3 regions of the Pseudomonas sp. TSO6 genome follow, and region 3 is predicted to be linked to each of the others. Evidence: predicted binding sites of a transcription regulator. Region 3 holds the regulator's gene; each other region holds the start of a gene.
The links. Region 3 encodes FliA, which starts transcription of late flagellar genes. Its sites were predicted from a motif close to CTAAAGTTTNNNNNNNNNNNGCCGNTAA; they were not measured.
Positions count from the first base shown of each region.

Region 1 (10,048 bases), on a different contig from region 3:
GGAGGTAACAGCAGTGCTGGAGCGCAGGGCGACGCTGACCCTGGGGCAGGGCGATGCGGTCATGCAGCGGATGCTGGCGGACTTGATCAACGATGGCGAGCTGAAGAAGCACTTGCGCCGGGTCAACCGCGAGTACCGTCGGCGTCGGCAGACCCTGTTGGCGTGCCTGCACGAGGCGTTCGGCGAGCAGATTACCGTGCAGGAGCCGGAAGGTGGGCTGGCGCTGTGGGTGCGGTTTGCCGACACGATCAATGTGGACCAGTTGGTCGACAAGGCACTGGCGCTGGACCTGGTGGTGCGCAGCGGTCGCCAGTTCTCGCCGTTTGGTCATACCGAGAATGCCTTGCGCCTGGGCTTTGCTTCGCTGGATGTGGATGAGATCCGGCAGGCCACCCAGCGCCTGGCGCAGGCAGCAGAAAGGTGATTTCGCGACCGCGGTGATTCAATTGTCTGGTGCCGCCTGGACTGGCCTCATCGCCGGCAAGCCAGCTCCCACAGGAGTGATACAAGACCTGAGGTCAATGCGGTCCAGGTGGGAGCTGGCTTGCCGGCGATGGGCCGTACAGCGCCTGGCGCAGGCAGCAGAAAGGTGATTTCACGGCCACGGTGATTCAAATGTCTGGTGCCGCCTGGACTGGCCTCATCGCCGGCAAGCGAGCTCCCACAGGAGTAATACAAGACCTGAGGTCAATGCGGTCCAGGTGGGAGCTGGCTTGCCGGCGATGGGCCGCACAGCGGCCCTGGGGTTGAGCAGGTTATCGGCGTTGCCACACCTCGCCTTGGTCGGTCACTACCCAAGGCCTGTCAGCCGCATCCACCAGCACCCCGCCAACCCAACGCTGTGCAGGGTTGTGATCAAGCCAGTGAGCCTTGCCTTCAAGCACTTGCTCGGCAAGCGGGGTCAGCCGGAGCGGTCGCTGCGCCCAGGCCTCTCCCGGGCCTTCCAGCAGCAGCGGTTGGGGCGCGTGGATCAACGGCTGCAACAGCACATGGAACATCTGGTCACCTAGGTAAGGCAGCGGGTCATCCTGCATCATCAACTGGCCAAAAACGCGCCCGGCCGGTAGCTCGCCGCGTGAAGCCAACACGCGCAGCAGCAGGCGTTCGGTAAGGCTCAATCCATCCTGTGCCCCCGGCAGCTCCTGTAGCTGGCGCGCCAATGCCCCGCCGAGCAACGGCAAGGCCGGGTGCGTGTGGTCAGCGAGGCCTGCCCAGGTCTTTGGATTGGGTGCGGTGTAGGCCGCCCATGCCTCGCGGGCCAGGGCCAGTGCATCCTCACCCAGTGCGCGACGTTGCGGCCACAGCCAGGCCAACAGGTCGGGGGCCAGTTGCCCGATGCCGATGAAACGCTCGATACCGGGCACCTGGTCAATTTCGATCAGCTCAAGCCGACGCGGCAGGCCGGGCAGGCTGGCGAGCACGCGAATCAGGAACAGCTGGTCGTAAGCGTCGGCCTCGCACCACAGCACAATTTCGCTGTCGCGGTTCAGCCCGGCCAGTGCGCTACGCTGCGCCGCCTGGCGCTGTTCCAGGTCCAAGGGGCTCAGCTTGAACGCCTGTTGCACGTAGGCGCTGCGCACCTGCCAGTACTGCTCGTCGGGCAGCGCCGGTACAGGGCCCATGACCATGGGGTCGTCGAACATCTGGAAAGCGCCGGCAAACCCGGCGGTGCGCAAGCTGTGGGCGATGTCGTTGCCGCAGCGCCAGTGCTGCACGTTAGCCTCGTCATCGGCAGAAAAACCGGGGTGGCGTGCTGCGAACGCCACGGCATCGGCATGGGCCTTGAGCCTTGGCCAGCTGGCAAAGCCGGCCTCGCGGGCCACCAGCCATTGGGTGTCGGCAAGCCGGTAGTCGGGGCCGGGCAGGCCAAGCGTGCGCAATTGCTCGCGGGCGTCGTCGGCTTGGTGGTTTTTCAGTTGGGTCAGCAAGCGCTTGGCGCGTTTGCGCAGGGCAGGCAGGTCGAGCAAGCCGTGGTGGCGTGAAGCATTTATGGCGGGCATGCCAACTCCTTAGGGGCTCGGTCCGCCGACAAGCCGGGAGCTGGTATGGGAATGTAGTGACGCGTGGCTCGGGCAACCCCTTCGCGCGGACCGCAGGCGCAGCCGGCGCCCAGGCCCCGACTTTAACGGTGCAGCGCAGCGGGTTGCAAACGATAGTTTTCCCATGGGCTGCCATGCCCCTTATAGTGGCGGGCTTTTCTCCGTCGAAGTCAAAGGAATGGCGACCATGCGCATACGCACCCTGCTTGCAGCAATCGGCACCAGCTTGGCACTGGGCTCGGTATTGGCCGCGCCAAGCCAGCCAGTACCTATGGCTGGCGAACGTATTTCGGTAACGGTCGAGGGTACCGGGCCAGACGTCATCCTGATCCCCGGGCTGGCTTCATCCCGTGAGGTGTGGGCGGGGCTGGCCAGCACACTGCGCCAGCAGCATCGTCTGCATCTGGTGCAGGTTGCAGGCTTTGCCGGTTTGCCTGCCGTGCCCGCTGTGGACGGGCGCGTTGCCGCGCCGGTGGCCGAGGCGGTTGCAGGCTATATCCGCAGCCAGCGCCTTGAGGCGCCGGCCGTCATTGGCCATTCGCTGGGCGGTGAGGTGGCGCTGATGCTTGGCGCACGCCACCCCGAGGAGGTAGGGCGGCTGATGGTTGTCGATGCGCTGCCGTTTTACACGTTATTGATCGACCCCACGGCAACTGCCGAAACGGCTGCACCGCAGGCTGCGGCATTCCGTGATGGGATGCTGCTGGCCCCGGCAGCGCAGGCCGAAGCCATGCAGCGCACAGCCATCGACCGGCTGGCCAAGACCACTGCGGCCAGGCCGGCACTGGTCGAAGCCGCGCTGCGCTCGGACCGCAGGGCGGTAGCCGATGCCACCTATGAACTGATGACCACCGACCTGCGCCCGGAGCTTGGCAGCATCCAGTCGCCGGTGCAGGTCGTCTATGCCTATGACCCCTTGTATGGCATACCCGCTGCCAGCGTCGATGCAACCTTCGCAAACGCCTACGCAGGGACGCGAAACATCAGCTTCAAACGTATTGATGGCAGCTTCCACTTTGTGATGCTGGACCAACCGCAGGCCTTCGCGGAGGCGGTAGTCGGCTTCCTCGATCGCTGAAGTTGGCCTTGGGGCAAGTAAGTCGCAGCGTCTGACCGGCCGTCAGTGTGCAGCTGTTGGCAGCATGCCTGAGTGCTGGGCGCTGTGCGCGGCCTCTATCAGCTGCAGGTTGCGATTGCGCAGGGCGCGGTTTGCGCCTACACGCAGGTTGGAGCGCAACGCGAGGGTTTCTGCCTGCTCATACTGCCCTTGCTGCAGGCGAAGAACGCCCAGGTAGTGCAAGGTTGCCGGGTTGTTCGGCTGTATGTGCAGCGCTCGCTCCAGGGTGGCCGCCGCCTGGTCGAGCTGGCCGTCGGCATACTGCTGCGAAGCCGTCTCGATCAGCACGGTCGAGGCATTGTTGCTGCGTGCAGGCGCCGAGCGCTCGCCAGCCTGTGCATAGGCTGATGCCGCGACGCTGAACAACAGGAGCAAGGCTGACAGAACAGAAGTGCTGGGCATTGGCAGTAAACTCGGCAGGTCGTTGGCAAGCCCTTTGCCGATAGGGGGCGAGGGGACGCTATCGACCGTTGGCAAGGGTTGAAGTTCCCCCCCTGAATAGCGCGATCTTCAACTCCCGGCCTCTGCCGGCAACATCTGTTCGGTTACCGCCCATAACCGACTCCCTGCGCCTCAAGCCTGCGCCGGCACCTCCGATAGCAGCACACCCACCGTCGAATTTCGACCAGAAGTGGTGCCAACAAGGAGTACTGCCCGCATGCTTGCCAACCTGAAAATACGTACCGGAATGTTCTGGGTGCTGTCGCTTTTCAGCCTGACCCTGCTGTTTTCCACTGTCAGTGCCTGGTGGGCAGCAGTGGGCAGCGACCAGCAGATCACCGAGCTGGACCAGACCGCACACCAGTCCGACCGGTTGAACAATGCGTTGTTGATGGCAATTCGTTCCAGCGCCAATGTGTCCTCGGGCTTCATCGAGCAGTTGGGGGGCCATGAGGAGAGTGCAGGCAAGCGCATGGCGCTGTCGGTCGAGCTGAACGACAAGAGCCAGAAGCTGGTCGATGAATTTGTCGAAAACGCCCGCGAGCCAGCCCTGCGCACGTTGGCAACCGAGCTGCAGGCTACCTTTGCCGAATACGCCAGGGCGGTGGCCGGGCAGCGTGAGGCGACCCGCCAGCGCTCGCTCGAGCAGTACTTCAAGGTCAACAGCGATGCCGGCAATGCCATGGGCCGGCTGCAAGCGCTACGCCAGCAGCTGGTTGGCGCACTGAACGAACGTGGCCAGCAGATCATGCTGGAGTCCGACCGGCGCCTGGCGCGTGCGCAATTGCTGAGCCTGGGGCTGCTGGCGGTGACCTTGCTGCTGGCTGCACTGTGCTGGGCCTTCATTGCCCAGCGTGTGCTGCACCCGCTGCGTGAAGCCGGTCGGCATTTCCAGCGCATTGCCGGTGGCGACCTGAGCGTGCCGGTGCAAGGGCAGGGCAACAACGAGATCGGCCAGCTGTTCCATGAGCTGCAGCGCATGCAGCAGAGCCAGCGCGACACCCTGGGGCAGATCAACCACTGTGCCCGGCAGCTGGACGCAGCCGCCACTGCGTTGAACGCTGTCACCGAGGAAAGCGCCAGCAACCTGCGTCAGCAGGGGCAAGAACTGGAACAGGCAGCTACCGCTGTGACCGAAATGACCACAGCCGTGGAGGAGGTTGCGCGCAACGCCATCACCACTTCGCAGACCACCAGCGAGTCCAACCAGCTGGCCGCACAAAGCCGCCAGCAAGTCAGCGACAACATCGATGGCACCGAGGCCATGACCCGCGAGATCCAGACCAGCAGTGCGCACCTGGAGCAACTGGTGGGGCAGGTACGGGATATCGGCAAGGTACTGGAAGTGATCCGCTCGGTGTCCGAGCAAACCAACCTGCTGGCGCTCAATGCTGCCATCGAGGCGGCCCGTGCCGGTGAGGCCGGGCGGGGCTTTGCGGTGGTGGCGGATGAGGTGCGTACGCTGGCCTATCGCACGCAACAATCGACCCAGGAAATCGAACAGATGATCGGCCGCGTGCAGGCGGGCACCGAAGCGGCGGTGGCTTCGATGCAGGCCAGCACCAACCGAGCGCAGTCGACACTGGACGTGACCCTGGCCTCGGGGCAGGTGCTGGAAGGTATCTACAGTGCGATTGGCGAAATCAACGAGCGCAACCTGGTCATCGCCAGTGCGGCCGAAGAGCAAGCTCAAGTGGCGCGGGAAGTGGACCGCAACCTGCTGAACATTCGCGAGCTGTCGATCAACTCGGCGACGGGAGCGCAGCAGACCAGCGAGGCGAGCAAGGCGCTGTCGGGGCTGGTGGGCGAGATGACGGCATTGGTGGGGCGGTTCAGGGTTTGAAATGTAAACGATGTCTGCGGTTTGTACTTGGGGCAAGCCCGCTCCCGCAGTGATTGCGCCAGCGGTCAAGAATTGTGCAAGACAGTTGCTGCCACAAGTACAGCGCGGCCCGAAGCCGGCGCTGTACTTGTGAGAGGGGCCCGCGAAGCAGGCGCCTCGGTGCCGACAGCTCAAGCTTTTCGCAGTCGCTTTGGGCAGCTGCTCAGCCCGGCTGAGCAGCAAGGTTATTGCTGACGTTGCGCCCCAGCACCAGCACGGTGACAAAACCACAGCCCACCAACGCGGTAGCCAGGCTCAACAGCACTGCGGTGCCCATATGATCGACCACCTGGCCGCCGAAGAACGAGCCCAGCGCAATGATCACCTGGAACATGGCCACGAACAGCGGCATGCCACGTTCAACATCCTTGGGCGCCACCACAAACATCCAGATATTGGCGCAGGCCGGGAACGCACCGAAGGCGAAGCCCCACAGCGCGATCAGCATGGCGGCGCCCGTCATGCCGGTGGCGAAGTGCGGGAACAGGGCGGTGCTGACAGCAATCATTAGCGCGACCAGCATCAGCGTATGCCGCACGCTGCGGTTGGCAGCGTAGCCCGCAAAAATGTTACCCATGAACCCGGCTACGCCATACAGCAGCAACAGCGAGCCAATCGTAGGCCCGTCAAAGCCGGCATTCTGTTTGAAGAACGGGGCAACATAGGTGTACGCGGCAAAGTGCGCCAGGCCGATCAGCAGCACGGCGATCAAACCGACCCGCGCTTGCGGGTTGATGAACAAGGCTGGCAGGTCGCTGATGCGAATAGCCTTTTCCGGCAGCAGCCGCGGCAGCAGGAATACCTGCGCCAGCAGCACCGGTATGCCCACCACGGCGGTGACCAGGAAAGTCATGCGCCAGCCCATCAGGCCGCTCAGCCAGGTGCCCACGGGCACGCCCACTACGGTCGCCAGGGTTACGCCGGCCATGATGATCGAGTTGGCCTTGGCCACGCCCATGCCGTCTGGGGCCAGGCGGCCGCTGAGGGCGATGGCGGTCGCCCAGAAGCCACCGATACTGACACCCAGCAGCACGCGGCCGACCAACAGCAGGTTGAAGTCGACGGCGTAGGCCACGATGGTGTTGGCGATGATCATGATCAGCGTCAGGCCGATCAGCAGGTAGCGCCGGTCCATCGCGCCGACCCCCACGGAAATCAACGGCGCGGCCAGCGCGGCCATGATACCGGGCAGCGTCACCATCAGGCCGGCAAGGCCTGCACTGATGCCAAGGTCACTGGCCACATCGTTGAGTACCCCCACCGGGAGGAACTCGCTGGTGACCAGGGCGAAGGCACCCACGGCGACCGAGAGGATTGCCAGCCATTGCTGCGTGACACTTTGTTGATTATGTTCGGGAAGGCCGCGAGGGGCCTGGCGGTTGCTTGGCATGGGGGTCGGTTCCATGAGGGATGTCGCCTGTAGCAGGCGCAGGAGCGGAGGGATTTGCAGGCGATTATAGGGATGGCGTCGCCAGGCCGACAGGCAGGCCGCTTGATAGTCATCATCAGCGCAATCGATGAAACGCCTGGTTTAGAGCGGAAAGTATTGCGTTGCGGGGCCACGAAGCCAAGTTTCAGCGCGGTGTCACAGCCGTTTGCTTTACCGGTACGACACCGCCCAGCACCATCTGGGTGACCGTACGGGTGGCGCGATCAAAGTCCAGCTTGTCGGGTACAGCCACACCTCTGAGCTGCGACATTTGCCAGGCAAGATTGGTATAGGTGCGCGTTGCCGACCAGATGAAAATCATCAGGTGTTCGGGGTCACAGGGCGCCAACCGGCCATCCTCGATCCAGTTGCGCAGGCAGGCAACGTTGCGCCTGGCTTCCTCCTGCAGCATGTTCTTGCACACCTCAGGTAGGCGTTTGCCGCCCGAGAGCAACTCCTGGCTGAACACGGCGGCGCTGAAAGGGTGCTCCCGAATGATGCGGATACGGGCCTTGATATAGGCGCGCAGGCCCACTATCGGGTCGTCGTTTTTTCGCAATGCTGCCGAAGCCCTCACCAGCGGCTCGATGAAGCTCATCAGCACCTGCACGTACAAATTCTCTTTTGTCTGGAAGTAGTAATAGATATTGGCCTTGGGCAACCCGGCGCGCTCGGCAATATCGTGCGAATGGGTGGCGGTGAAGCCGGTGACGGCAAACGCTTCGCTGGCCGCCTGCAGAATGAGCTTGTGATTCTTGCGCCGGATACCGGGGTTGCCCAAGGCGTGATGCAGTGCGCCGTGCGTGGCGTCAGCTTCAGTGTTGGCAGTGGTCGGCACATCGAGTTGGGCGTACATCACGGCATTATCTGGTCTTTCAAGGTTCGCTGTATATAAAACTTTATAGCGAATTTACGTTCGATGCCCGCCTAAGGCAGCCGCGAATGCTTCAGCAGTAGGGCTTTCTTCCCAGGCCGGTATACCGGCAGGCAACGCCAGCCAAGGTTGCTTGTGCCTGATCCAGATATGCGCAACAGGCTGCAGCGCAGCGCGTTCATGCAGTGTGCCAGCCCTGAGTACCCACAGCCCGGGTGCGGCCGAGGTGGTGTTGTAGATGCGGGTGTGGCATGTCGCGCACAGGTAGTGCCGCGATTGCTGCCCCATCTGCTCGTACTGATATTCGACCATGGGGCCGTTCAGCGTGAACGCGTCTTCTGGTAGCAGGGCGTGCAGGGCAAAGCTGCTGCCGCTCCATGCCTGGCAATGCTGGCAATGGCAGGCATACACCGCCGCCTGCAGCGTGGTTGTGGAGTGGTAGGTAACAGCGCCGCAGCGGCACTCACCGGCAAGTTGCATGGTTGTTTTCTTCCTTGTTCACGCCTGGGGCGCTTGATTGATGGAGCAGGTTCGGTAAAGGATGCGGCAGATCCTGCTTGATTGAAACTGATCAAAGCTGCCTACCTGCTCATAGGAAATGTATGAACGCCCCGCAACTACAGTGGGAGACCCAGCGGGTTTTCCTCGCCGTCCTTCGAACCGGCAGCCTTTCTGCCGCCGCCCGTGCGCTGGGGATCGCCCAGGCTACGGCGCGGCGCCGGATCGACGCGTTGGAGCACAGCGTCGGTACCAGCCTGTTTGTCCGCTCGCCAGCAGGGTTGATGCCGACCGACACGGCCAGGGATCTGGTCGCCCATGCCGAGTCCATGGCGCTGGCCGCCGAAGCCTTCGCCCGCGCGGCTTCCGCCCAGGCCAGTGAGGCCGGCGGCACCGTACGGGTCACTGCCAGCCAGCTGCTGGGTGTCGAGGTGCTGCCGCCAATGCTGCGAGCGCTGCGCGAAGCGAGCCCCGGGTTGGCGTTGGAGCTTAGCGTTTCAAATCGCATGGAAGACCTGGCGTTGCAGGAGGCCGATGTAGCAGTGCGCATTCGTCGGCCCACCGAGGCGACGGTCGTTACGCGGCATGTGGGGGACCTGCGGGTGGGGCTGTACGCAACCGAAGCGTTGCTTGCGAAAGGCACCCCGCGCAGTCTCGATGACCTGGGCCGCTACCCGCTGATTGGGCCAGACCGAAACCTGACAGAGCTTGCGTTTCTGGGGCAGCAGGGCCTTGCCTGCAGCCTGGCGAGCAGCGTTGTCCGCACCGACTGCCATCTGGCCCAGTTTGCAGCGCTCAGGGCAGGGCTCGGTATTGGCGTATGTGCCAACCAGTTGGCCAGGCAGCACGGGCTGGTGCAGGTGCTGCCGGGTGAAGTGGCTTTCCGCGTCGATATCTGGGTTGCCATGCACCATGATTTGCGCCGGGTAAGGCGGGTTGTGCAGGTATTCGACGGGCTGACGCGGGCACTGCAGCAGTACCTGGAGTAGCGGTGCTCAGCCCTCCTGCAGCCTATGGGGCCACCAGCACATCACACTGCGATTCGTTCAGTACATGCTTGGTGACGCTGCCAACCAACAGCTCCTCCAGCGCGCTGGCACCCTGCTTGCCGACTACGATCAGGTCGCACTCCAGCTCCTGTTCCTGCTCGGCAATGCGCCAGCCAGGGTCACCGTGCACCAGGATCTGCCGCGCGTCGGCCATGCCGGCAGCCTCACTCAACGCAGCGAGTTGCGCCGCTGCATCCTTGCGGATGACATTGCGGTAATGGGTGAGCGTGTCGTGGTCGATATGGGCAAAGCGCACGCTGCCTTCGAACGGGGCTTCGTACACATGCAGCAGAATGATTTCGGCCTGTGGGGCAATGGCCTTGGCCAGTTTGATGGCGCGCAGCGAAACGGGTGAGAAGTCGACGGGCACCAGCACGGTGCGATAGGCGTCACGAGGGGCCGGCTTGACCACCAGCAAAGGGCAAGGCATGTGGTTGAGCATTTTCTGCACGGTCGAACCCAGCAGCAGGCGCCGCGCCACGCTCTGGCCCTTGGCGCCGCACACCAGCAGGTCGCTGTGTTTGTCCTGCACCACCCGGTTGATTTCCGTGATCACCGAGCCGCTGGCAACCTGCACGCCCGCGGAAATGTCATAGCGCTGGAACAGCAGGGCTGCCAGTGCGCGGGTTTTCTCGGCGGCGCTAGCCAGCACGCGCTTCAGCAGGTCGTCATCAGGCGCCACCAACTGCTTGAGGCGTTCGAAGGGCGCCGGGTTGGCA
Region 1 is NZ_JBLZWV010000038.1:6,094-16,141, reverse strand. Features, by position in the region: gene pdxR (MocR-like pyridoxine biosynthesis transcription factor PdxR) at 1-424, shown strand, start outside; gene ACN6NG_RS17815 (DUF1835 domain-containing protein) at 756-2,000, opposite strand; gene ACN6NG_RS17810 (alpha/beta fold hydrolase) at 2,227-3,117, shown strand; gene ACN6NG_RS17805 (tetratricopeptide repeat protein) at 3,160-3,558, opposite strand; gene ACN6NG_RS17800 (methyl-accepting chemotaxis protein) at 3,815-5,440, shown strand; gene ACN6NG_RS17795 (MFS transporter) at 5,643-6,869, opposite strand; gene ACN6NG_RS17790 (TetR family transcriptional regulator C-terminal domain-containing protein) at 7,054-7,764, opposite strand; gene ACN6NG_RS17785 (GFA family protein) at 7,819-8,262, opposite strand; gene ACN6NG_RS17780 (LysR family transcriptional regulator) at 8,385-9,269, shown strand; gene ACN6NG_RS17775 (universal stress protein) at 9,292-10,048, opposite strand, start outside.
Region 1: the regulator FliA is predicted to act here: its motif matches at 3,729-3,756, upstream of ACN6NG_RS17800 (methyl-accepting chemotaxis protein).

Region 2 (10,048 bases), on a different contig from region 3:
CCGCCAAACAAGGTCAGCAGCATCGCCTGCTCTGCCGGCACCTTGAAATACACGCACCCCAGGTAGAACCATGCCGCCGCAAACGACACGCTGGCATACAGCTCACGGCGGAAAACCAGTGGAATATCGTTGCAGAAGATATCCCGCAAGATCCCGCCAAATACCCCAGTGATCACCCCACTGATCGACGCCACCAGCATGCCCTGCCCCATCTCCAGCGCGGTCATGCAGCCGATCAGGGTAAAGGCCACCAGCCCCAGGGCATCGAGCACCAGGAACAGCGAGCGCAGGCGGCGCATCATCGGCGCAATGAAAATGGTCAGCAACGCCGCAAAGCTGGTCAGCACCAGGTACTCCGGGTGCTTCACCCAGGTCAGCGGGTAATGCCCGAGCAGCACGTCGCGCACCGAGCCGCCACCCAGCGCGGTGACGCAGGCGATCAGCACCACGCCAAACCAGTCCATGCCGCGGCGCCCGGCAGACAACGCGCCGGTCATGGCTTCGGCGGTGATAGCGATGAGGTAGAGCATCAACAACATGGCGCGGGTCCGTGCGAGAAAGGCGCGCAGTCTAACCAGTTGCCCAGGGCACCAAAAGGGGGCGCAGATACAATATCTGCGCCTTTTCGGCTCACACCTTGATGAAATGCTCGCGGTAGTGGCGCAGTTCGGCGATCGATTCGCGGATATCGTCCAGCGCCAGGTGGGTGTTGCCCTTCTTGAAGCTGTCACGCACGTCTGGCGCCCAGCGCGCGGCCAGCTCTTTCAGGGTGGAGACATCCAGGTTGCGGTAGTGGAAGTAGTTTTCCAGATTGCGCATGTGGCGATAGAGGAAGCGGCGGTCCTGGCAGATGCTGTTGCCGCAGATTGGCGACTTGCCTTTCGGCACCCACTGCTCGAGGAAGGCGATGGTCTGCGCCTCGGCTTCAGCCATGCTGACCTTGCTCTCGCGCACGCGCTGGGTCAGGCCCGAAGCACCGTGGGTGCGGGTGTTCCATTCGTCCATGCGCGCCAGCACTTCGTCACTGTGGTGGATGGCAATCACCGGCCCTTCCGCCAGGGTGTTCAGCTCGCTGTCGGTAACGATGGTGGCCATCTCGATGATGACATCGCTGTCCGGATCCAGGCCGGTCATTTCCAGGTCGATCCAGATCAGGTTCTGTGGGTTTTGCATGCAGGGCTCCTCATATAGGCCGTCATATTAGCCTAGTGGCCAAAAGCACGCCCATTCACCACTTCGAAGGTAAGCGCAATGGTCCAGCGCCTGGCGTGCTAAACTGCCAGCCGTTTTCAATGCCCTGCCCGGGCCTTTCACACGGTAACTTCATGGCCAAACGCCAGCTCAATCGCCGCCAGAACTGGCGGATCGAAAAAATCCAGGGCGAGCGCGCCGCTCGCGCCGCCAAACGCGAGCAGCATGCGCTACAGGAACTGGAAGGCGGCGACCTGGGGCCAGAGCAACTGGGCCTGGTGATCGCGCACTTTGGCGTGCAGGTAGAAGTTGAAGCCCAGGATGGCGAAACCGCAGGCCAGGTGTTCCGCTGCCATTTGCGCGCCAACTTGCCGGCGCTGGTCACTGGCGACCGTGTCGTGTGGCGTGCGGGTAACCAGGGCATCGGCGTAATCGTGGCGCAGATGCCGCGCAGCACCGAGCTGTGCCGGCCGAACAACCACGGTCAACTCAAGCCGGTGGCCGCCAACGTCGACCTGATCGTGATTGTGTTCGCCCCTGCTCCCGAGCCGCACCCGAACCTGATCGACCGCTATCTGGTAGCTGCCGAGCACGCTGGCCTGCGCCCGCTGCTGCTGCTGAACAAGGCCGACCTGATCAACGACGAGAATGGCCCCGGCCTGCATGCGCTGCTGGAAGTCTACCGTGAACTGGGCTACCCGCTGCTGGAAGTATCGGCACACCAAGGTGACGGCATGCAGCGCCTGCAACAGCAACTCGACGGCCACATCAGTGTGTTCGTCGGCCAGTCGGGGGTGGGCAAGTCGTCGCTGGTCAACAGCCTGCTGCCAGATGCCGGCACCCGTGTCGGCGACCTGTCGGAATGGTCGGGCCAAGGTACTCACACCACCACCACGGCGCGGCTGTACCACTTCCCTAACGGCGGCGACCTGATCGACTCGCCGGGCATCCGCGAGTTCGGCCTCGGCCATGTCAGCCGCGACGACGTGGAAGATGGCTTCATCGAGTTCCGCGACCTGTTCGGCACCTGCCGCTTCCGCGACTGCAAGCATGACCGCGAACCGGGCTGCGCGCTACTCAAGGCACTGGACGAGGGGCGCATCAAGCCGCAACGCATGAACAGCTACCGCTCGATCATCGCCAGCCTGACCGAAGACAGCTACTGAAACGCTTGAAATGAAATTTGCCGCGATCCCCTGTGGGAGCGGCTTTAGCCGCGAACACCGGCAACGCCGGTGCCATCCACCGCGCTGGATGCTTCGCGGGTAAACCCGCTCCCACAGTGATCGCGCCAGCGTTCAGGTTTTGTGTAGAACAGTCGCCCGCACAAAAAAGCCGTTTACTGCTCCTTGGCCTCATCCATCTTCAGCGTGCCATCTTCAAAGATGTTCAGCTTCTGGCGCAGCTCACGCGGTTGCATCGGTGCTTGCTCCGTTACCCCTGGGGCTTCCGGTGCGGCAGCCCCCGGCACAGGGCCGCTAGCCGGCGGTGCAGCAGGCTCGGCGGCCGGCGCTTCCGGCGCCCCCTGCTCACCCTCGATATTGCGCTGGGCCTTCTTGGTCAGCACGATGATATCGATACGGCGGTTGACCGGGTTGAACGGGTCCTTGCGGTCGAACAGCGACGACGAGGCGTAACCCACCACCCGCGCCACCTGCCCGTCCGGGTAACCACCGGCCACCAACGCACGGCGCGCCGCGTTGGCACGGTTGGCCGACAGTTCCCAGTTGCCGAACCCACCACTGCCGGCATACGGCTTGGCGTCGGTGTGGCCGCTGATGCTGATCTTGTTCGGCACCGCCTTGATGGTGTCGGCCATGGCCAGCAGGATGTCTTCAAAGTAGGGCTGCAAGCGGGCACTGCCGATGTCGAACATCGGCCGGTTCTCGGCATCCATGATCTGGATGCGCAGCCCGTCCTGGGTAATTTCGAACAGGATCTGGTCCTTGAACTTCTGCAGCTGCGGGTTCTCTTCCACCTTGTTCTGCAGTTCCTGCAGCAGCAACTCCAGGCGCTCGCGCTCCACCTGCTCGGCCATGGTCTCGACCTGGTCCTTGCTCAGCTGGGTCGTGCTCTCGGGCATCGGCTCGGATTTCACTTCCGGGTTGATGGTTTTCTCCGGCGCCAGTTCAGGCGAGCCGCCCAGGTCGATGACATAAGGCGTGCCGCTTTCCGAGAAGCCGATCGGGTCCTTGAAGTAGCCAGCAATGGCAATCTTCTGCTCCGGCGTGGCCGTGGACATCAGCCACAGCACCAGGAAGAACGCCATCATTGCCGTAGCAAAGTCGGCAAACGCGATTTTCCAGGCGCCGCCGTGGTGGCCGCCGCCAAAGCGCTTGACGCGCTTTACGATGATGGGCTGATTGTTTTCCATGACTCAGCGACCGCGAACCGCTTGTTCCAGCTCGGCAAAACTTGGGCGATGCATGGGGTACAGCACCTTGCGCCCAAACTCCACGGCCAGCGAAGGTGGCATGCCCGAGGCCGAGGCGACCAGCGAAGCCTTGATCGATTCGTAGAGGTTCAGCTCCTCCTTGGCATCGTGCTCCAGGCACTTGGCCAACGGCCCGAAGAAGCCGTAGGCAGCCAGAATACCGAAGAAGGTACCGACCAGCGCCGCACCCACGTGCATGCCGATGGCCGCCTGGTCGCCCTCGCCCAGCGAGGCCATGGTCACCACGATACCCAGTACCGCCGCGACGATACCGAAACCAGGCATGCCGTCAGCGATGCCGGTCACCGCATGGGACGGGTGCTCCAGCTCTTCCTTCATGCTCAGCAGCTCCATGTCGAACAGGCCCTCGAGTTCGTGCGGGGCCATGTTGCCGGTGGACATGATGCGCAGGTAGTCGCAGACGAACGCGGTCATGCGCTCGTCGGCCAGTACCGTCGGGTACTTGGCGAAGATCGGGCTGGCGGCGGCGTCCTCGATGTCGGCCTCGATGGCCATCATGCCTTCGCGACGGCTCTTGTTGAGGATCTCGTAGACCAGGCCTAGTACCTCCAGGTAATAGGCATGGGTGAAGCGCGAGCCGAACATCTTCATCGACTTCTTGATGACGTGCATGGTCATGTGGCCAGGGTTGGCCTGCAGGAATGCACCAAAGGCTGCACCGCCGATGATCAGTACTTCGAACGGCTGGATCAGCGCTGCGATCTTGCCGTGGGAGAGCACGTAGCCGCCGAGCACGCTCGCGAATACGACGATGATGCCGATAATTTTAGCCATAGGTTCAAAGCACTTGCTGTCGTGGTCAGGGGAAGAGACGGGAGCTTTAAAACTCTTCTTCTACTTATCGGCAGAACTGCGCCAGACTATAGCCACTCAATGCGAAAAGCCAGTTCGGACTGATGTCAAAATGCCAATTGAAACCAAGGTGCCCGCTCAGGCTCCGCGTACGCTAGAAGCCTGGGTAAAGCTGCTAGAGAGTGTTCGCATCCCCGTGCCGAAGCACAGCTACGACCGGGTCATGGCTGCCATCCACGATAGCCGCCGCTCGCTGCGCGACATCGCCGAACTGATGCAGGATAGCCCGGCACTGGTACTATCGGTGATGCGCGAAGCCAATCACCCCACCAACGCCAGCCAGGCCGAGCCAGCCGAAAGCCTGGAGGTCGCCCTCAACCGCCTGGGCCTGGAGCGCAGTGAGCAACTGCTCAAGCGCCTGCCCTCGCTGCCGGTCGAAGAAATCCCGCCCGTGCTCAGCCAGTTCCAGCTGATCAGCCAGCACGCCTCGCAGCAGGCCAGCGGCCTGTTCGCCAGCCGCCTGGCACGGCTGTGGCAGGAAATTCACTGGGGCAGCCTGCTGTTCCTGTCACCACTTTGGCCGCTGGCACTGGCCTACCCCAAGCTGCTCGACACCTGGGAGCTGCGGGTTATCCACAAAGGCGAGGACGCCGCCCAGGTAGAGGAAGAGCTGTTTGGCGTGCGCATCATGGCGCTGTGCCAGACCATGGCGGAGTACTGGCGCCTGCCGCAGTGGGTAACCCAGGGTTACCGCCTGCTGCTGGAAGAACGCGAACAGCTGGCCCAGGTGCTGAGCATCGCCCGCGACGAAGACCTGCTCAGCCAGCAGCACCGCCTGGATGCCGAGCCCGGCCTGCGCCGCTGGTTCAACCAGCCGGCCAACACCGTGCTGCTGGCCAACAACCTTGCGCTGGCGGCGCAGGTGGGCTGGGACAACCCGCACCTGCTGCGCTGGCAACTGCTGACGGCGCTGTACCTGCAGACCTCGCTAGAAGACGTGCAGCAGCAAGTGCACCAACAAGCTGCCGCCAGTGCGCGCCGCCACGCCAGGCATGCCCTGTTCCACCCGGCTGAAGCACTGATCTGGCCCTGGTACCAGCGCCGCCCGCACCCGGACATGCTGGCCCCGCCACCGCCCAGCAGCGACGACCTGGCGCGTTGGCGCAAGCTGTGCCAGGACCTGCTGGCCCAGCCCAGCCCATTCACCAATACCGTGCACCTGGCCACCCAAGCCCGCGAAGCCCTGCTGGCCTGCGGCATGCAACGCCTTATGCTGCTGAGCCTGGACAAGGCCAGCGACCACCTGCGCGTGCAGCAGACCGCCGGCTTGCCCAAAGAGGCCGCGGCCCTGGCCCTGCAGGTGTCGCAAAACAAGCTGCTGCAGAAGCTGATGGCCCAGGCCGGGCAACTGCGCATTACCCCGGAAAACCACAGCCAGTTTTCGGCCCTGCTGCCGGCCCCGCTGCGTGCGCTGTTCCGCAGCGAGCACGTGCTGTTGCGCTCACTGGCGGTGAACGATCAGGTGCTGATGCTGATGGTGGCCGACCAGGGCTGCCGGCCTTTGGCCGATATCAGCGTGCAGGCCTTCGGTAAGACCGCGCAATGCACCGAGCGGGCACTGTCGGTGTTTGCCAACCGCAAGGGCTGAGCCTTGCGCTACAATCGCCCCTCTTTCCACACTGGAGACCGTGGATGACTGACTTTTCCGGCCTGCCCCTGGTGATCGAAGCCGCGGACCTGCTGCCACGCCTGGGTTCGCCACAGTTGATCCTGGTCGACCTGAGCAGTGCCAACCGCTATGTCAGCGGGCATATCCCCGGCGCACGCTTTGTCGAAGGCAAGCGTACCCAGCTTGGCCAGCCTCCAGCGCCCGGCCTGCTGCCGTCCTTGGGCGAGCTGGAAAAACTGTTCAGCGAACTTGGCCACCGCGACGACGCCGTCTATGTGGTGTATGACGATGAAGGCGGGGGCTGGGCCGGGCGCTTCATCTGGCTGCTCGACGTGATTGGTCACAAGGCCTATCACTACCTCAATGGCGGTATCCAGGCCTGGCCGGCTGACACGCTGTCCACCGACGTGCCCGTCAGCGTCAACAGCCCGGTGCACCTGCGTATCGACAACGCCCCCACCGCCACCCGCGAGTACCTGCAAAGCCGCCTGGGCGCCGATGACCTGGTCATCTGGGACGCCCGCGGCCCGCAGGAATTCAGCGGCGAGAAGGTATTGGCTGCCAAGGGCGGGCACATTCCCGGCGCGATCAACTTCGAGTGGACCGCCGGCATGGACCTCAACGACCACTTGCGCATTCGCCAAGACATCAAAAATGTCCTCGAGCAACTGGGCATCACCCCTGACAAGGAAGTGATCACCCACTGCCAGACCCACCGCCGCTCCGGCTTCACTTATCTGGTGGCCAAGGCCCTCGGCTACCCACGCGTCAAGGCCTACGCCGGCTCGTGGAGCGAATGGGGCAACCACCCGGACACGCCTGTAGAAGTTTAAGGAACCTGCATGAAATCCCGTTTGTTCATCATCAGCCAGTACCTGCTGCCGCACCACCTGCTGTCGCGGCTGGCCGGCTGCATCGCCGAGTGCCGCGTGCGCTGGTTCAAGAATGCCTTTACCGCCTGGTTCGCCAAGCGCTACCAGGTAAACATGTCTGAAGCGCTGGTCGAGGACTTGAGCGCTTACGAGCACTTCAATGCCTTCTTCACCCGCGCCCTGAAGCCCGGTGCACGCCCGCTGGACGAAACCCCGGGCGCCATCCTGTGCCCGGCCGACGGCGCCGTCAGCCAGCTCGGCCCGATCGAGCACGGCCGCATCTTCCAGGCCAAGGGCCACGGTTACAGCGCGCAAGAGCTGCTGGGCGGCGACCCGGCCCTGGCAGCGCCGTTCATGGGCGGCGAGTTTGCCACCATCTACCTGTCGCCCAAGGACTACCACCGCGTGCACATGCCGCTGGCCGGCACCCTGCGCGAAATGGTCTATGTGCCGGGGCGTCTGTTCTCGGTCAACCAGACCACCGCAGAGAACGTTCCCGAGCTGTTCGCCCGCAACGAGCGCGTGGTCTGCCTGTTCGACACCGAGCGCGGGCCGATGGCCGTGGTACTGGTGGGTGCGATGATCGTCGCCTCGATCGAAACCGTGTGGGCCGGGCTGGTGACGCCACCCAAGCGTGAGCTGAAGACCTTCCGTTACGACGAAGCCAGCCGCGCGCCGATCCACCTGGAGAAAGGTGCCGAGCTGGGCCGCTTCAAGCTGGGTTCGACCGCTATCGTGCTGTTCGGGCCGGAGCAGGTGAAGTGGGCTGAAAACCTGGGCGCGGGTTCTGCAGTGCGCATGGGGCAGCTGTTGGCGGCGCCTGCACAGGCTTGACCGTGTTTTTTGCTTCGAGGTGATCGGCGCGTGTTCTCCAGCGCCTGTGATATCGAGCGCCGCCCGCGCGGCGCTTCGCAGCACAAGGCTGCTCCTACATTTGTTTCGGGCCAATGATTTCTGAGGGGAAGGCGCGCGGTTCCTTGGCGTCCGCCTCGATGTCGCGTGGGACAAACAAGGCGGTCGCGTGCACTGGTACAGGCTTGACTGGCCAGAAACAGATGTAGGAGCAGCCTTGTGCTGCGAAGCGCCGCGCGGGCGGCGCTCGATCTCACAGGCGCTGGAGGTACAACGGCAAACTAGCCGCGGGCGTCGCGGTCGCGCAGGCCCAGCAGGTACAGCACGCCATCCAGCCCCAAGGTGGAAATCGCCTGCTTGGCCGACTGGCGCACCAGCGGCTTGGCGCGGAACGCTACGCCCAGGCCGGCCAGCGACAGCATCGGCAGGTCGTTGGCGCCATCACCTACGGCGATGGTCTGCTCCAGCTGCAAGCCTTCTTCACTGGCCAACTGTTGCAGCAGCTCGGCCTTGCGCTGGGCATCGACGATCGGCTCGACAGCCACACCGGTCACCTTGCCGTCGACCACTTCCAGCTCGTTGGCGAACACATAGTCGATACCCAGGCGCGCCTGCACCTGGCGGGCAAAGTAGGTAAAGCCACCGGACAGGATCGCGGTCTTGTAACCCAGGCGCTTGAGCTCGGCGAACAGGTTTTCGGCACCCTCGGTCAGGCGCAGCGAGGCACCGATTTCGTCCAGCACACCCACATCCAGGCCCTTGAGCAGCGCCATGCGCTCCTTGAAGCTGGCGCGGAAGTCCAGTTCACCGCGCATGGCGCGCTCGGTGATTGCCGCCACCTGCTCACCCACGCCGGCCGCTTTGGCCAGTTCGTCGATGACTTCGGCTTCGATCAGCGTCGAGTCCATGTCGAACACCGCCAGGCGGCGGTTGCGGCGGAACAGGTCGTCCTTCTGGAAGGCGATGTCGATGCTCAGCGCTTCGGCCAGGGCAAAGAAGTCGGCACGCAGGGCCTGGGCATCGCTCGGCGCGCCGCGCACGGAGATTTCGATGGCCGCTTTGCCCTTGTCGGTTTCGGCATCCAGCGCCACACGCGCCGACAAACGCTCGATACGCTCGATGGTCAGGCCGTACTGGCTTATCACCGCACTCACCCGCTGCAGTTGCTCGGGGGTGATCTTGCGGCTGAGCAGGGTGACGATGTGGCGCGCCTCGCCCTGGCCGTCAGCCCAGTGCTGGTAGTCCGCCTCGGAAATCGGCGTGTAGCGGGCCTGCAGGTTCAGTTCGTGGGCCTTGGCCTGCACGCTTTGCAGCAGGGCGGTAGCCACTTCGTTGTCCGGGATGTCGACCAGGATACCGAACGACAAAGTGCCGTGCATGACCGCCAGGCCGATGTCGAGGATGCTCACACCGCCCTGCAGCAGGACGCCGGTGATAGCCGCAGTGAGACCGGGACGGTCCTCACCGGTGATGTTGATCAGGACGATTTCGCGCACAACCTGGCTCCGACTTCGATGAAAAATGCGCATTCTACCGATTTTCCGTGACCATCGGGCGCCAACGATACTTTGCCGACAAAACCCGGGTCGCTATACTGCCCCACACTTTCTGCCATTAAGAGCCGAGCTCAGTGAACCGGCCCACGCCCGTCAAACCAGACAATTTCTTCCTGATGATCTATCGTGCCCTGAGTCAACGTCGCGTGCCGCTGGCATTGCGCATCGCTTGCACCAACATCTTCCTGGTCGCGCTGGCGCTGGTGATCTATGCCTGCGTGATGGGCCTGCAGTTCAAGCAGGCCATGCACGAGCAGGCTGATGCCCTTGGCCAGAGCCTGACCACCCAGACCGCCACCTCGGCGACCGAGCTGCTGGTGTCTAACGACATCCTCAGTCTCAACGTGCTGCTGGGCAACCTGGTGAAAAACCCGCTGGTGGCCCACGCGGCCATCTACAGCGTGGACAACCGCATCCTCGCCGAGGCCGGCCAGCGCCCGCGCAACAGCCTGCTGGGCGAGGCAGAGGGCCTGTACCAGACCAAGATCACCTTCCAGGACGTGACGGCCGGGCAACTGCGCATCAGCCTGGACATGAGCCAGTTCCAGCAGCCGATGCTGATCAGCCTGCAGAGCATGGGGATCATGGCAGCCATCCTGCTGGCCCTGGCCCTCAGCCTGAGCCTGCGACAGGGCCGCCACATCACACTGCCGCTGCTGCA
Region 2 is NZ_JBLZWV010000069.1:55,721-65,768, forward strand. Features, by position in the region: gene ACN6NG_RS27165 (trimeric intracellular cation channel family protein) at 1-539, opposite strand, end outside; gene orn (oligoribonuclease) at 631-1,173, opposite strand; gene rsgA (small ribosomal subunit biogenesis GTPase RsgA) at 1,326-2,357, shown strand; gene motB (flagellar motor protein MotB) at 2,531-3,565, opposite strand; gene motA (flagellar motor stator protein MotA) at 3,569-4,420, opposite strand; gene ACN6NG_RS27190 (HDOD domain-containing protein) at 4,551-6,086, shown strand; gene ACN6NG_RS27195 (rhodanese-like domain-containing protein) at 6,131-6,940, shown strand; gene asd (archaetidylserine decarboxylase) at 6,950-7,813, shown strand; gene serB (phosphoserine phosphatase SerB) at 8,113-9,327, opposite strand; gene ACN6NG_RS27210 (histidine kinase) at 9,462-10,048, shown strand, end outside.
Region 2: the regulator FliA is predicted to act here: its motif matches at 4,485-4,512, upstream of motA (flagellar motor stator protein MotA).

Region 3 (10,048 bases):
CAAACACCGCGCTGCCTGCATCGCCGGCAAGCCAGCTCCCACAAGGTAAGCGGTGACAGAGAATTGACGAGTTACTGCCCCGCCACCGTTGCTGGCGTTGCAGGTGCACTTTGTGTGCCAGCCCGGCGCAGTGCAGCATCCGGCGTTGCATGGGCACTGCCCGAACCGGTCAGGCTGCGGCGCACTTCGAGGTTGCGCGAAATCACCAACACCACCCGGCGGTTACGCGCGCGGCCTTCGGCCGTGTCATTGCCGGCCACCGGCTGGTACTCGCCATAACCCACCGAGGCCATGCGCGCCGGGTTGACCCCTTCCATGGCCAGCAGGCGTACGATGCTCGCCGCCCGCGCCGACGACAGTTCCCAGTTGGTCGGGTACTGTGCAGTGCGGATTGGCAGGTTGTCGGTGAAACCTTCGACATGCACCGGGTTGGCGAACGGCTTGAGGATGTTGGCCACCTTTTCGATGATGGCAAATGCCTTGTCGCTGGGCATGGCATCGCCACTGCCGAACAGCAGCGACGAATTCAGCTCGATCTCGATCCACAACTCGTTGCCGCGCACGGTCATCTGGTTGCTGTTGATCAGGTCGCCAAAGGCATCGCGCACGTCATCGCTGATGGTTTTCAGCGGGTCGACATTGGTCGCTGCCAGGCCCGCTTCGGTCTGCTCGCTGTCTTTGACCAGCGGCTCTGCCGGACGCACGCTCAACGGCTGCTCATCGCCGATGGGGATCGGTTTCATGCTGCGCTCAGGGTCGTTGAACACCCCGAGCAAGGCCTGGGAAATAACCTTGTACTTACCCTCGTTGATCGAGGAAATCGAGTACATCACCACGAAAAAGGCGAACAGCAAGGTGATGAAGTCGGCGTACGACACCAGCCAGCGTTCGTGGTTTTCGTGTTCCTCGGTATGACGACGGCGACGCATGGGTTACTCCATGAAGCCTTGCAGCTTCAACTCGATCGAGCGCGGGTTTTCACCCTCGGCAATCGACAACAAGCCTTCAAGCAGCATCTCGCGGTAGCGCGACTGGCGCATGACGTTGGCCTTGAGCTTGTTGGCGACCGGCAGCAGGATCAGGTTGGCGCTGGCCACGCCGTAGATGGTGGCGACGAAAGCCACGGCAATGCCGTTGCCCAGCTGCGAGGGGTCGGCCAGGTTGCCCATCACGTGGATCAGGCCCATCACCGCACCAATGATGCCGATGGTCGGCGCATAGCCGCCCATGCTCTCGAACACCTTGGCCGCCTGGATATCACGGCTTTCCTGGGTCAGGAAGTCGACTTCAAGGATGCTGCGGATGGCTTCTGGTTCGGCACCGTCCACCAGCAACTGCAGGCCCTTGCGCGCATACGGGTCGGGCTCGGCGTCGGCCACCCCTTCCAGCCCCAGCAGGCCCTCCTTGCGCGCGGTCAGGCTCCAGTTCACCACACGGTCGATGCCACCCGCCAGGTCGACCCGTGGCGGGAACAGGATCCAGCGCAGAATCTGCAAGGCGCGCTTGAAGGAGGACAGCGGCGACTGCAACAAGGCAGCCGCCAGGGTGCCACCCAGCACGATCAGCGCCGCCGGGCCGTTGACCAGAGCGCCGACATGGCCGCCTTCAAGGAAGTTGCCACCGACGATGGCGACAAAGGCGAGAATCAGGCCGATCAGGCTGAGCACGTCCATCAGACGCAGGCCTCCACCAGGTGCTTGCCGATTTCGTCCAGGCTGTACACCGCGTCCGCCAGGTTGGCTTTGACGATGGCCATGGGCATGCCATAGATCACGCAGCTGGCTTCATCCTGGGCCCACACGGTGCTGCCGCCCTGCTTGAGCAGGCGCGCACCTTCGCGGCCATCGGCGCCCATGCCGGTGAGCACCACCGACAGCACCTTGTCACCGTACGACTTGGCTGCCGAGCCGAAGGTGATGTCCACGCACGGCTTGTAGTTCAGGCGCTCGTCACCGGGCAGGATCTTCACCGTGCCACGGCCGTCGATCATCATCTGCTTGCCGCCGGGGGCCAGCAGGGCCAGACCTGGGCGCAGCATGTCACCGTCCTCGGCTTCCTTCACGTTGATGCGGCACAGCTTGTCCAGGCGTTCGGCAAAGGCCTTGGTGAACGCCGCCGGCATGTGCTGGATCAGCACGATCGGCGCCGGGAAGTTGGCCGGCAGCTGGGTCAATACCCGCTGCAGGGCCACCGGGCCGCCCGTGGAGGTGCCGATGGCCACCAGCTTGTAAGGTTTGCGCTTGGGGGCTGGCGAGTGCGACGCCGCCGGGGCAGCCGCACGGGCGGTCGCCGCAGGGCGGGCTGTCGCCGGGCTGGCGAAGCTGCTGGCCGGCGCAGGGCTGCTGGCGGGCACAGGGGCGGCGACCGGCGCCGGCCTGGCATAGCTGCCGAGGCGGCGGTTGCTGCGCGAAATGGTATGCACCTTCTCGCACAGCATCTGCTTGACCTTGTCGGGGTTGCGCGAGATGTCCTCAAAGTTTTTCGGCAGGTAATCCACCGCGCCAGCATCCAGCGCGTCGAGGGTGACGCGAGCGCCTTCGTGGGTCAGCGAGGAGAACATCAATACCGGCGTCGGGCAGCGCTGCATGATGTGCCGCACCGCGGTGATGCCGTCCATCATGGGCATTTCGTAGTCCATGGTGATGACATCGGGCTTGAGCGCCAGCGCCTGGTCGATTGCTTCCTTGCCATTGGTCGCGGTACCTACTACCTGGATCGTCGGATCCGCCGAGAGGATTTCCGAGACACGGCGGCGGAAGAAACCGGAATCATCCACCACCAGGACCTTGACTGCCATAAACACTCCATTAGGCGGCGCAACCCGCCAGGGTGCGCCACCGAAATCAAATACGCCGCGCGGCGTAACGCTTGAGCATGCTCGGGACGTCGAGAATCAACGCAATGCGACCGTCACCGGTGATGGTGGCCCCGGACATGCCCGGGGTGCCCTGCAGCATCTTGCCCAGCGGCTTGATTACCACTTCTTCCTGGCCAACCAGTTGATCGACGACAAAGCCGATGCGTTGCGTGCCGACCGACAGGATCACTACATGACCCTCGTGCTGCTCTTCGTGCACCTGGCCCTGTACCAGCCAGCGCTTGAGGTAGAACAGCGGCAGCGCCTTGTCGCGCACGATCACCACTTCCTGGCCGTCGACTACGTTCGTGCGCGACAGGTCGAGGTGGAAGATCTCGTTGACGTTGACCAGCGGGAAGGCGAATGCCTGGTTGCCCAGCATCACCATCAGGGTGGGCATGATCGCCAGGGTCAGCGGCACCTTGATGACGATCTTCGAGCCCTGGCCTTTGGCCGAGTAGATGTTGATCGAGCCGTTGAGCTGGGAAATCTTGGTTTTCACCACGTCCATGCCCACGCCACGGCCAGACACATCGGAAATTTCGGTCTTGGTCGAGAAGCCTGGGGCGAAGATCAGGTTGTAGCAGTCAGATTCGCTCAGGCGATCAGCGGCATCCTTGTCCATCAGGCCTTTTTCCACGGCCTTGGCGCGCAGGATGTTCGGGTCCATGCCCTTGCCGTCATCAGAGATCGACAACAGGATGTGGTCACCTTCCTGTTCGGCCGACAGCACCACGCGTCCGGTGCGGGCCTTGCCCGAAGCTTCACGCTCGTCGGGCATCTCGACACCATGGTCGACGGCGTTGCGCACCAGGTGCACCAACGGGTCGGCCAGGGCCTCGACCAGGTTCTTGTCCAGGTCGGTTTCTTCGCCGACCAGTTCCAGGTTGATCTCTTTTTTCAGTTGGCGGGCAAGGTCGCGTACCAGCCGCGGGAAGCGGCCGAACACTTTCTTGATCGGCTGCATGCGGGTTTTCATCACCGCCGTCTGCAGGTCGGCAGTGACCACGTCGAGGTTGGACACGGCCTTGGACATGGCCTCGTCGCCGCTGTTCAGGCCCAGGCGCACCAGGCGGTTACGCACAAGCACCAGTTCGCCGACCATGTTCATGATCTCGTCCAGGCGCGCGGTGTCGACGCGAACGGTGGTTTCCGCTTCGCTGACGGCATGCTTCTCGGCGGCCGGCGCCGGCGCACGGGGGGCCGGCGCAGGCTTGCTGGCGGCCGCAGGCGCCGGCGCAGCAGCGGCTGGCTTGGCCACCGGCTGGCTGTCGGCCAAGGCCTGGGCAGGCGCTTGCGCCTTGGCCACAACCGGGGCCTCGACCGCAGCAACGTCACCACCAAACTTGCCCTTGCCGTGCAACTGGTCCAGCAGGGCCTCGAACTCGTGCTCGCTGATTTCGTCGCCAGCGGCGCTGTTGTCAACCGCGACCGGCGCCGGTGCTTTGACGGCAGGCAAGGCATCAGCCTGGAACGTGCCCTTGCCATGCAACTGGTCGAGCAGCGATTCGAATTCTTCGTCGGTAATTTCGTCGCTTACCGCTTCTGCGGGTGCGACGACCGGCTGTACTGCAGCTTCGACACTGAACTGGCCTTTGCCGTGCAACTGGTCGAGCAGCGACTCGAACTCGGCGTCGGTGATTTCGTCACCCGCACCACTGATGGTCTCGCCCTGCATCTGCTCGTCGACCGCGGCTTGCGCCTTGACCGCGTCGAGCGAATCGAGCAGCTGTTCAAACTCGCTGTCGGTGATGTCCTGGTCATCGGCAGGGGCCATGGCCGCAACCGGCGGCTCGGCTACCGGTGCCGCAGGCGCTTCAGCGGCCTCGGCACCACCGGGTTCGGCCAGGCGCGACAAGGCCGCCAGCAACTCGGGGGTGGCCGGGGTTACGTCGGCGCGCTCGCGCACCTGGCCAAACATGCTGTTGACCGTATCCAGTGCTTCAAGCACCACGTCCATCAGTTCCGCATCGACCCGGCGCTCACCTTTGCGCAGGATGTCGAACACGTTCTCGGCGATATGGCAGCACTCCACCAGCTCGTTCAGCTGGAGGAAGCCGGCGCCCCCTTTTACAGTGTGGAAACCGCGAAAGATCGCATTGAGCAGGTCGGCATCGTCAGGTCGGCTTTCCAGCTCGACCAGTTGCTCGGACAGTTGCTCAAGAATTTCGCCGGCTTCTACCAGGAAATCCTGGAGGATTTCTTCATCGGCGCCGAAGCTCATCAAACGTGCTCCTTAAAAACCCAGGCTGGACAGCAAATCATCGACATCGTCCTGACCGGACACAACGTCTTCACGCTTATCGGCATGAATCTGCGGACCTTCACCCCGAGTCGGATGTTTTTCTGCATCTTTTTCTGCGCGCAGTTGATCGTGGTCATGCTGGATACCGGCAAAGCGGTCGACCTGGCTGGCCATCAGCACCAGTTTGAGCAGGTTGCTTTCCACCTCGGTCACCAGGCTGGTGACGCGCTTGATCACCTGGCCGGTCAGGTCCTGATAGTCCTGAGCCAGCAGAATGTCGTTGAGATGCCCGGCAACCTTGCGGTTACCTTCAGCGCTGTGCGTCAGGAAACTGTCGACGCGCTTGACCAGGTCACGGAACTCCGGCGCAGCCACTTCGCGGCGCATGAAGCGCTGCCAGTCGGTGCTCAGCGCCTTGGCTTCGCTGGCCAGGTCGTTGAGCACCGGGGTGCTTGCCTCGACCAGGTCCATGGTGCGGTTGGCCGCGCCCTCGGTCAGCTTGACCACGTACGACAGGCGCTCGGTAGCGTCGGTAATCTGCGACACCTCCTCGGCCTGCGGGATGGTCGGGTCGATCTGGAAGCTGACGATAGCGCTGTGCAACTCGCGGGTCAGCTTGCCGACTTCCTGGTACAGGCCGCGATCGCGGGTCTGGTTCAGCTCGTGAATCAGCTGTACCGCCTCGCCAAAACGGCCCCGTTCCAGGCTTTCGACCAACTCCTGGGCATGTTTCTTCAGGGTCGATTCGAACTCCCCCAAAGACGTTTGTGATGAATCCATGGCGCGCCCCCTGACGTGACTCAGCCGTTGACGCGTTCGAAGATCTTCTCGATCTTTTCTTTGAGCACCTGAGCGGTGAACGGCTTGACCACATAGCCATTGACGCCGGCCTGGGCCGCTTCGATGATCTGGTCGCGCTTGGCTTCAGCGGTCACCATCAATACTGGCAAGGTCTTCAGCTGATCGTCGGCACGCACTTTGCGCAGCAGGTCGATGCCGGACATGCCGGGCATGTTCCAGTCGGTCACCAGGAAGTCGTAGGCGCCCCTTTGCAGCATCGGCAGCGCCGTGATGCCATCGTCGGCTTCGTCGGTGTTGGTGAAGCCCAGGTCACGCAACAGGTTCTTGATGATCCGCCGCATCGTCGAAAAGTCGTCAACGATGAGGATTTTCATGTTCTTGTCCAATTAGACCTCCAAGCAGTCTCAAACGCGCCCGGTCTACCGGGCACGCACTCATTCAATTCGGTACAACGTGGATAACGCACGTGGAAAACGACTGCAACGACACCGGGCTCAACGTGCCCGCCATTCCCCCAGGCGGCTACGCAGGCGCGCGGCACACTGGCTGTGCAACTGGCTGACCCGCGACTCGCTGACCCCAAGCACCTCGCCAATTTCCTTGAGGTTCAGCTCTTCGTCGTAGTACAGCGCCAGTACCAGGCGCTCACGCTCCGGCAGGTTGGCAATGGCCTCGGTCAGGGCAGCCTGGAAGCGTTCGTCCTCCAGGCCACGCGCAGGTTCGACATGGCCACTGGCGCCATCCTCATGCAGCCCTTCGTGCTCGCCGTCCTGCAACAGGTCGTCAAAGCTGAACAGGCGGCTGCCCAAGGTATCGTTCAAGATCCCGTAGTAATCATCGAGACTCAATTGGAGTTCGGCAGCAACTTCATGATCTTTAGCGTCCCGGCCTGTTCTGGCTTCAACGGCACGCATCGCGTCACTGACCATGCGGGTGTTGCGGTGCACCGAACGCGGTGCCCAGTCGCCCTTGCGCACCTCGTCCAGCATGGCCCCGCGGATGCGGATGCCGGCATAGGTTTCAAAGCTAGCGCCTTTGCTGGCGTCATATTTGTTGGCCACTTCAAGCAGGCCGATCATGCCGGCCTGGATCAGGTCCTCGACCTGCACGTTGGCCGGTAACCGCGCCAACAGGTGGTAGGCAATGCGCTTCACCAGCGGGGCGTAGCGTTCGATCAGCTCGTACTGGCCGTCTTTCGCTGCCCGGCTGTACATCTTGAAGCCGCTGGCGTTCATAGCACGGGGCCCGCGCTGGTGGGCTGCACCAGGCGCTCGACAAAGAACTCCAGGTGGCCGCGCGGATTGGCCGGCAGCGGCCAGCTGTCAACCTTCTGGGCAATCGCCTTGAAGGCCAGCGCGCACTTGGAGCGTGGGAAGGCTTCGTACACGGCGCGCTGCTTCTGCACTGCCTTGCGCACACACTCGTCGTACGGTACGGCGCCCACGTACTGCAGGGCAACGTCGAGGAAGCGGTCGGTGACCTTGGTCAGCTTGGCGAACAGGTTGCGCCCTTCCTGCGGGCTCTGCGCCATGTTGGCCAGCACACGGAAACGATTCATCCCGTAGTCGCGGTTGAGCAGTTTGATCAGGGCGTAGGCATCGGTGATCGAGGTGGGCTCGTCACACACCACCAGCAGCACTTCCTGGGCAGCGCGAACGAAGCTGACCACCGACTCGCCAATACCCGCCGCAGTGTCGATCACCAGCACGTCGAGGTTGTCGCCGATTTCGCTGAACGCCTGGATCAGCCCTGCATGCTGGGCCGGGGCCAGGTGCACCATGCTCTGGGTGCCCGAGGCCGCCGGTACGATGCGCACACCGCCAGGGCCCTGCAGCATCACGTCACGCAGCTCGCAGCGCCCCTCGATGACATCGGCCAGGGTACGTTTGGGGGTAAGGCCCAGCAACACGTCGACGTTGGCCAGGCCCAGGTCGGCGTCCAGCAGCATGACCCTGCGGCCAAGCTCGGCCAGCGCCAGGGACAGGTTCACTGAAACGTTAGTCTTGCCGACGCCACCTTTGCCACCGGTCACGGCGATCACCTGTACGGGATGCATGCTACCCATGTCTGTTCTTTACCTTGTCTCGCTGGGACTCAGGCCACACGTGGGGCAATTCTGCGTACCCCTTGGCATAGCTACTTTGCACACGCTTCATGGTCAACCCGCCCGTCGGGGGTTGTGATAGAGATCAGCGAACATGTCGGCCATGGCCTCTTCGCTGGGCTCGTCCTGCTGCTGCACATTGACCGCACGGGACACCAATTGGTGGCCACGCGGCAGGTGCAGGTCGTCAGGAATGCGCGGGCCGTCGGTGAGGTAGGCCACGGGCAGTTCATGACTGATGGCAAGGCTCAGCACATCGCCAAGGCTTGCCGTTTCATCCAGTTTGGTCAGGATGCAACCGGCCAGGCCACAGCGCTTGTAGCTGTGGTAGGCGGCGGTCAGCACTTGCTTCTGGCTGGTGGTAGCCAGCACCAGGTAATTCTTCGCGGCAATGCCACGCCCGGCCAGGGTTTCCAGCTGCATGCGCAGTGCCGGGTCGCTGGCTTGCAGGCCGGCGGTATCGATCAGCACGACGCGTTTGCGCAGCAGTGGCTCCAGTGCCGCAGCCAGCGACTGGCCCGGGTCGACGTAGGTCACTGGCACATTGAGGATGCGGCCCAGGGTCTTGAGCTGCTCCTGGGCGCCGATACGAAAACTGTCCATGCTCACCAGCGCCAGGTTTTGCGCGCCATACTTGAGCACGTAGCGGGCAGCCAGCTTGGCCAGGGTGGTGGTCTTGCCCATGCCGGCCGGGCCGACCATGGCAATTACACCACCCTCTTCGATCGGTTCGATTTCGGGGATTTCGATCATCCGCGCCAGGTGCGCCAGCAGCATGCGCCAGGCCTGGCGAGGCTCTTCGATCTCGGCGGTGAGGTCGAGCAACTCACGGGCGATAGGCCCGGACAGGCCGATGCGCTGCAGCCGGCGCCAGAGGTTGGCCTGCTGTGGCTTGCTGCCCTGCAGCTGGCTCCAGGCCAGCGAACCGAGCTGCACTTCCAGCAGCTCGCGCAGGCCCGACAGCTCGGAGCGCATGGCATCGAACAAGCGCGGGTCGACCGGCGCCGCAGCAGGGGCAGCGGCAGCCTCAGGGGCATCGACATGCGGCTCGATCAACGGCTCGGCGGCCGTCAGCGACTGCCCGGCAAACAATTGGCGGTTGTTGTCGCTGCTGTCCTGGCGGTGGTCCAGCTCGGCCTGGGCAGTGGCGATGCGCGTATGGGTCTTGCGCAGCTCTTCTTCCAGCTCGGCGTTGGGCACGCGCGGAGCCAGGGCGGACAGCTTGTAGTCCAGCGCGGCCGTCAGTTCGACACCACCGGCAATGCGGCGGTTGCCAATGATCGCGGCATCGGCGCCCAGCTCGTCACGGACCAGCTTCATGGCCTGACGCATATCGGCGGCGAAAAATCGCTTAACTTGCATTATCCACTACCTCAGCCGTTAGGGCCCACGGTGGCAACGATGGTGACTTGCTTGTTGTCCGGTATTTCCTGATACGCCAGAACATGCAAATTCGGTACAGCCAGGCGACCGAAACGCGACAGCATGGCGCGGATCGGGCCGGCGACCAGCAGGATGGCCGGCTGGCCCTGCATTTCCTGGCGCTGGGCCGCTTCGATCAGCGAACGTTGCAGCTTCTCGGCCATGCTCGGCTCCAGAAGAACACCATCTTCCTGACCTTGCCCGGCCCTTTGCAGACTATTGAGCAAAATCTGTTCCAACCTTGGCTCCAGGGTAATCACTGGCAGCTCCGACTCAACGCCGACAATGCTTTGCACGATGGCGCGACACAATCCGACGCGCACCACCGCCACCAGCGCGGCGGTATCTTGACTCTTGCCGGCGTTGTTGGCGATGGCTTCGGCAATACTGCGAATATCGCGCACCGGCACCTGTTCCGACAACAGTGCTTGCAGCACCTTGAGCAGGCCCGACAAGGAAATGACACCCGGCACCAGCTCTTCTGCAAGTTTAGGCGATGCCTTGGACAGCACCTGCAGCAGTTGCTGAACCTCTTCGTGGCCAATCAGCTCATGGCAGTGCTTCTGCAGGATCTGGTTGAGGTGGGTGGCCACCACGGTGCTTGCGTCGACCACGGTGT
Region 3 is NZ_JBLZWV010000020.1:204,858-214,905, reverse strand. Features, by position in the region: gene motD (flagellar motor protein MotD) at 72-929, opposite strand; gene ACN6NG_RS06910 (flagellar motor protein) at 933-1,673, opposite strand; gene ACN6NG_RS06905 (protein-glutamate methylesterase/protein-glutamine glutaminase) at 1,673-2,797, opposite strand; gene ACN6NG_RS06900 (chemotaxis protein CheA) at 2,844-5,081, opposite strand; gene ACN6NG_RS06895 (protein phosphatase CheZ) at 5,094-5,882, opposite strand; gene ACN6NG_RS06890 (chemotaxis response regulator CheY) at 5,903-6,277, opposite strand; gene fliA (RNA polymerase sigma factor FliA) at 6,398-7,138, opposite strand; gene fleN (flagellar synthesis regulator FleN) at 7,135-7,968, opposite strand; gene flhF (flagellar biosynthesis protein FlhF) at 8,062-9,369, opposite strand; gene flhA (flagellar biosynthesis protein FlhA) at 9,381-10,048, opposite strand, start outside.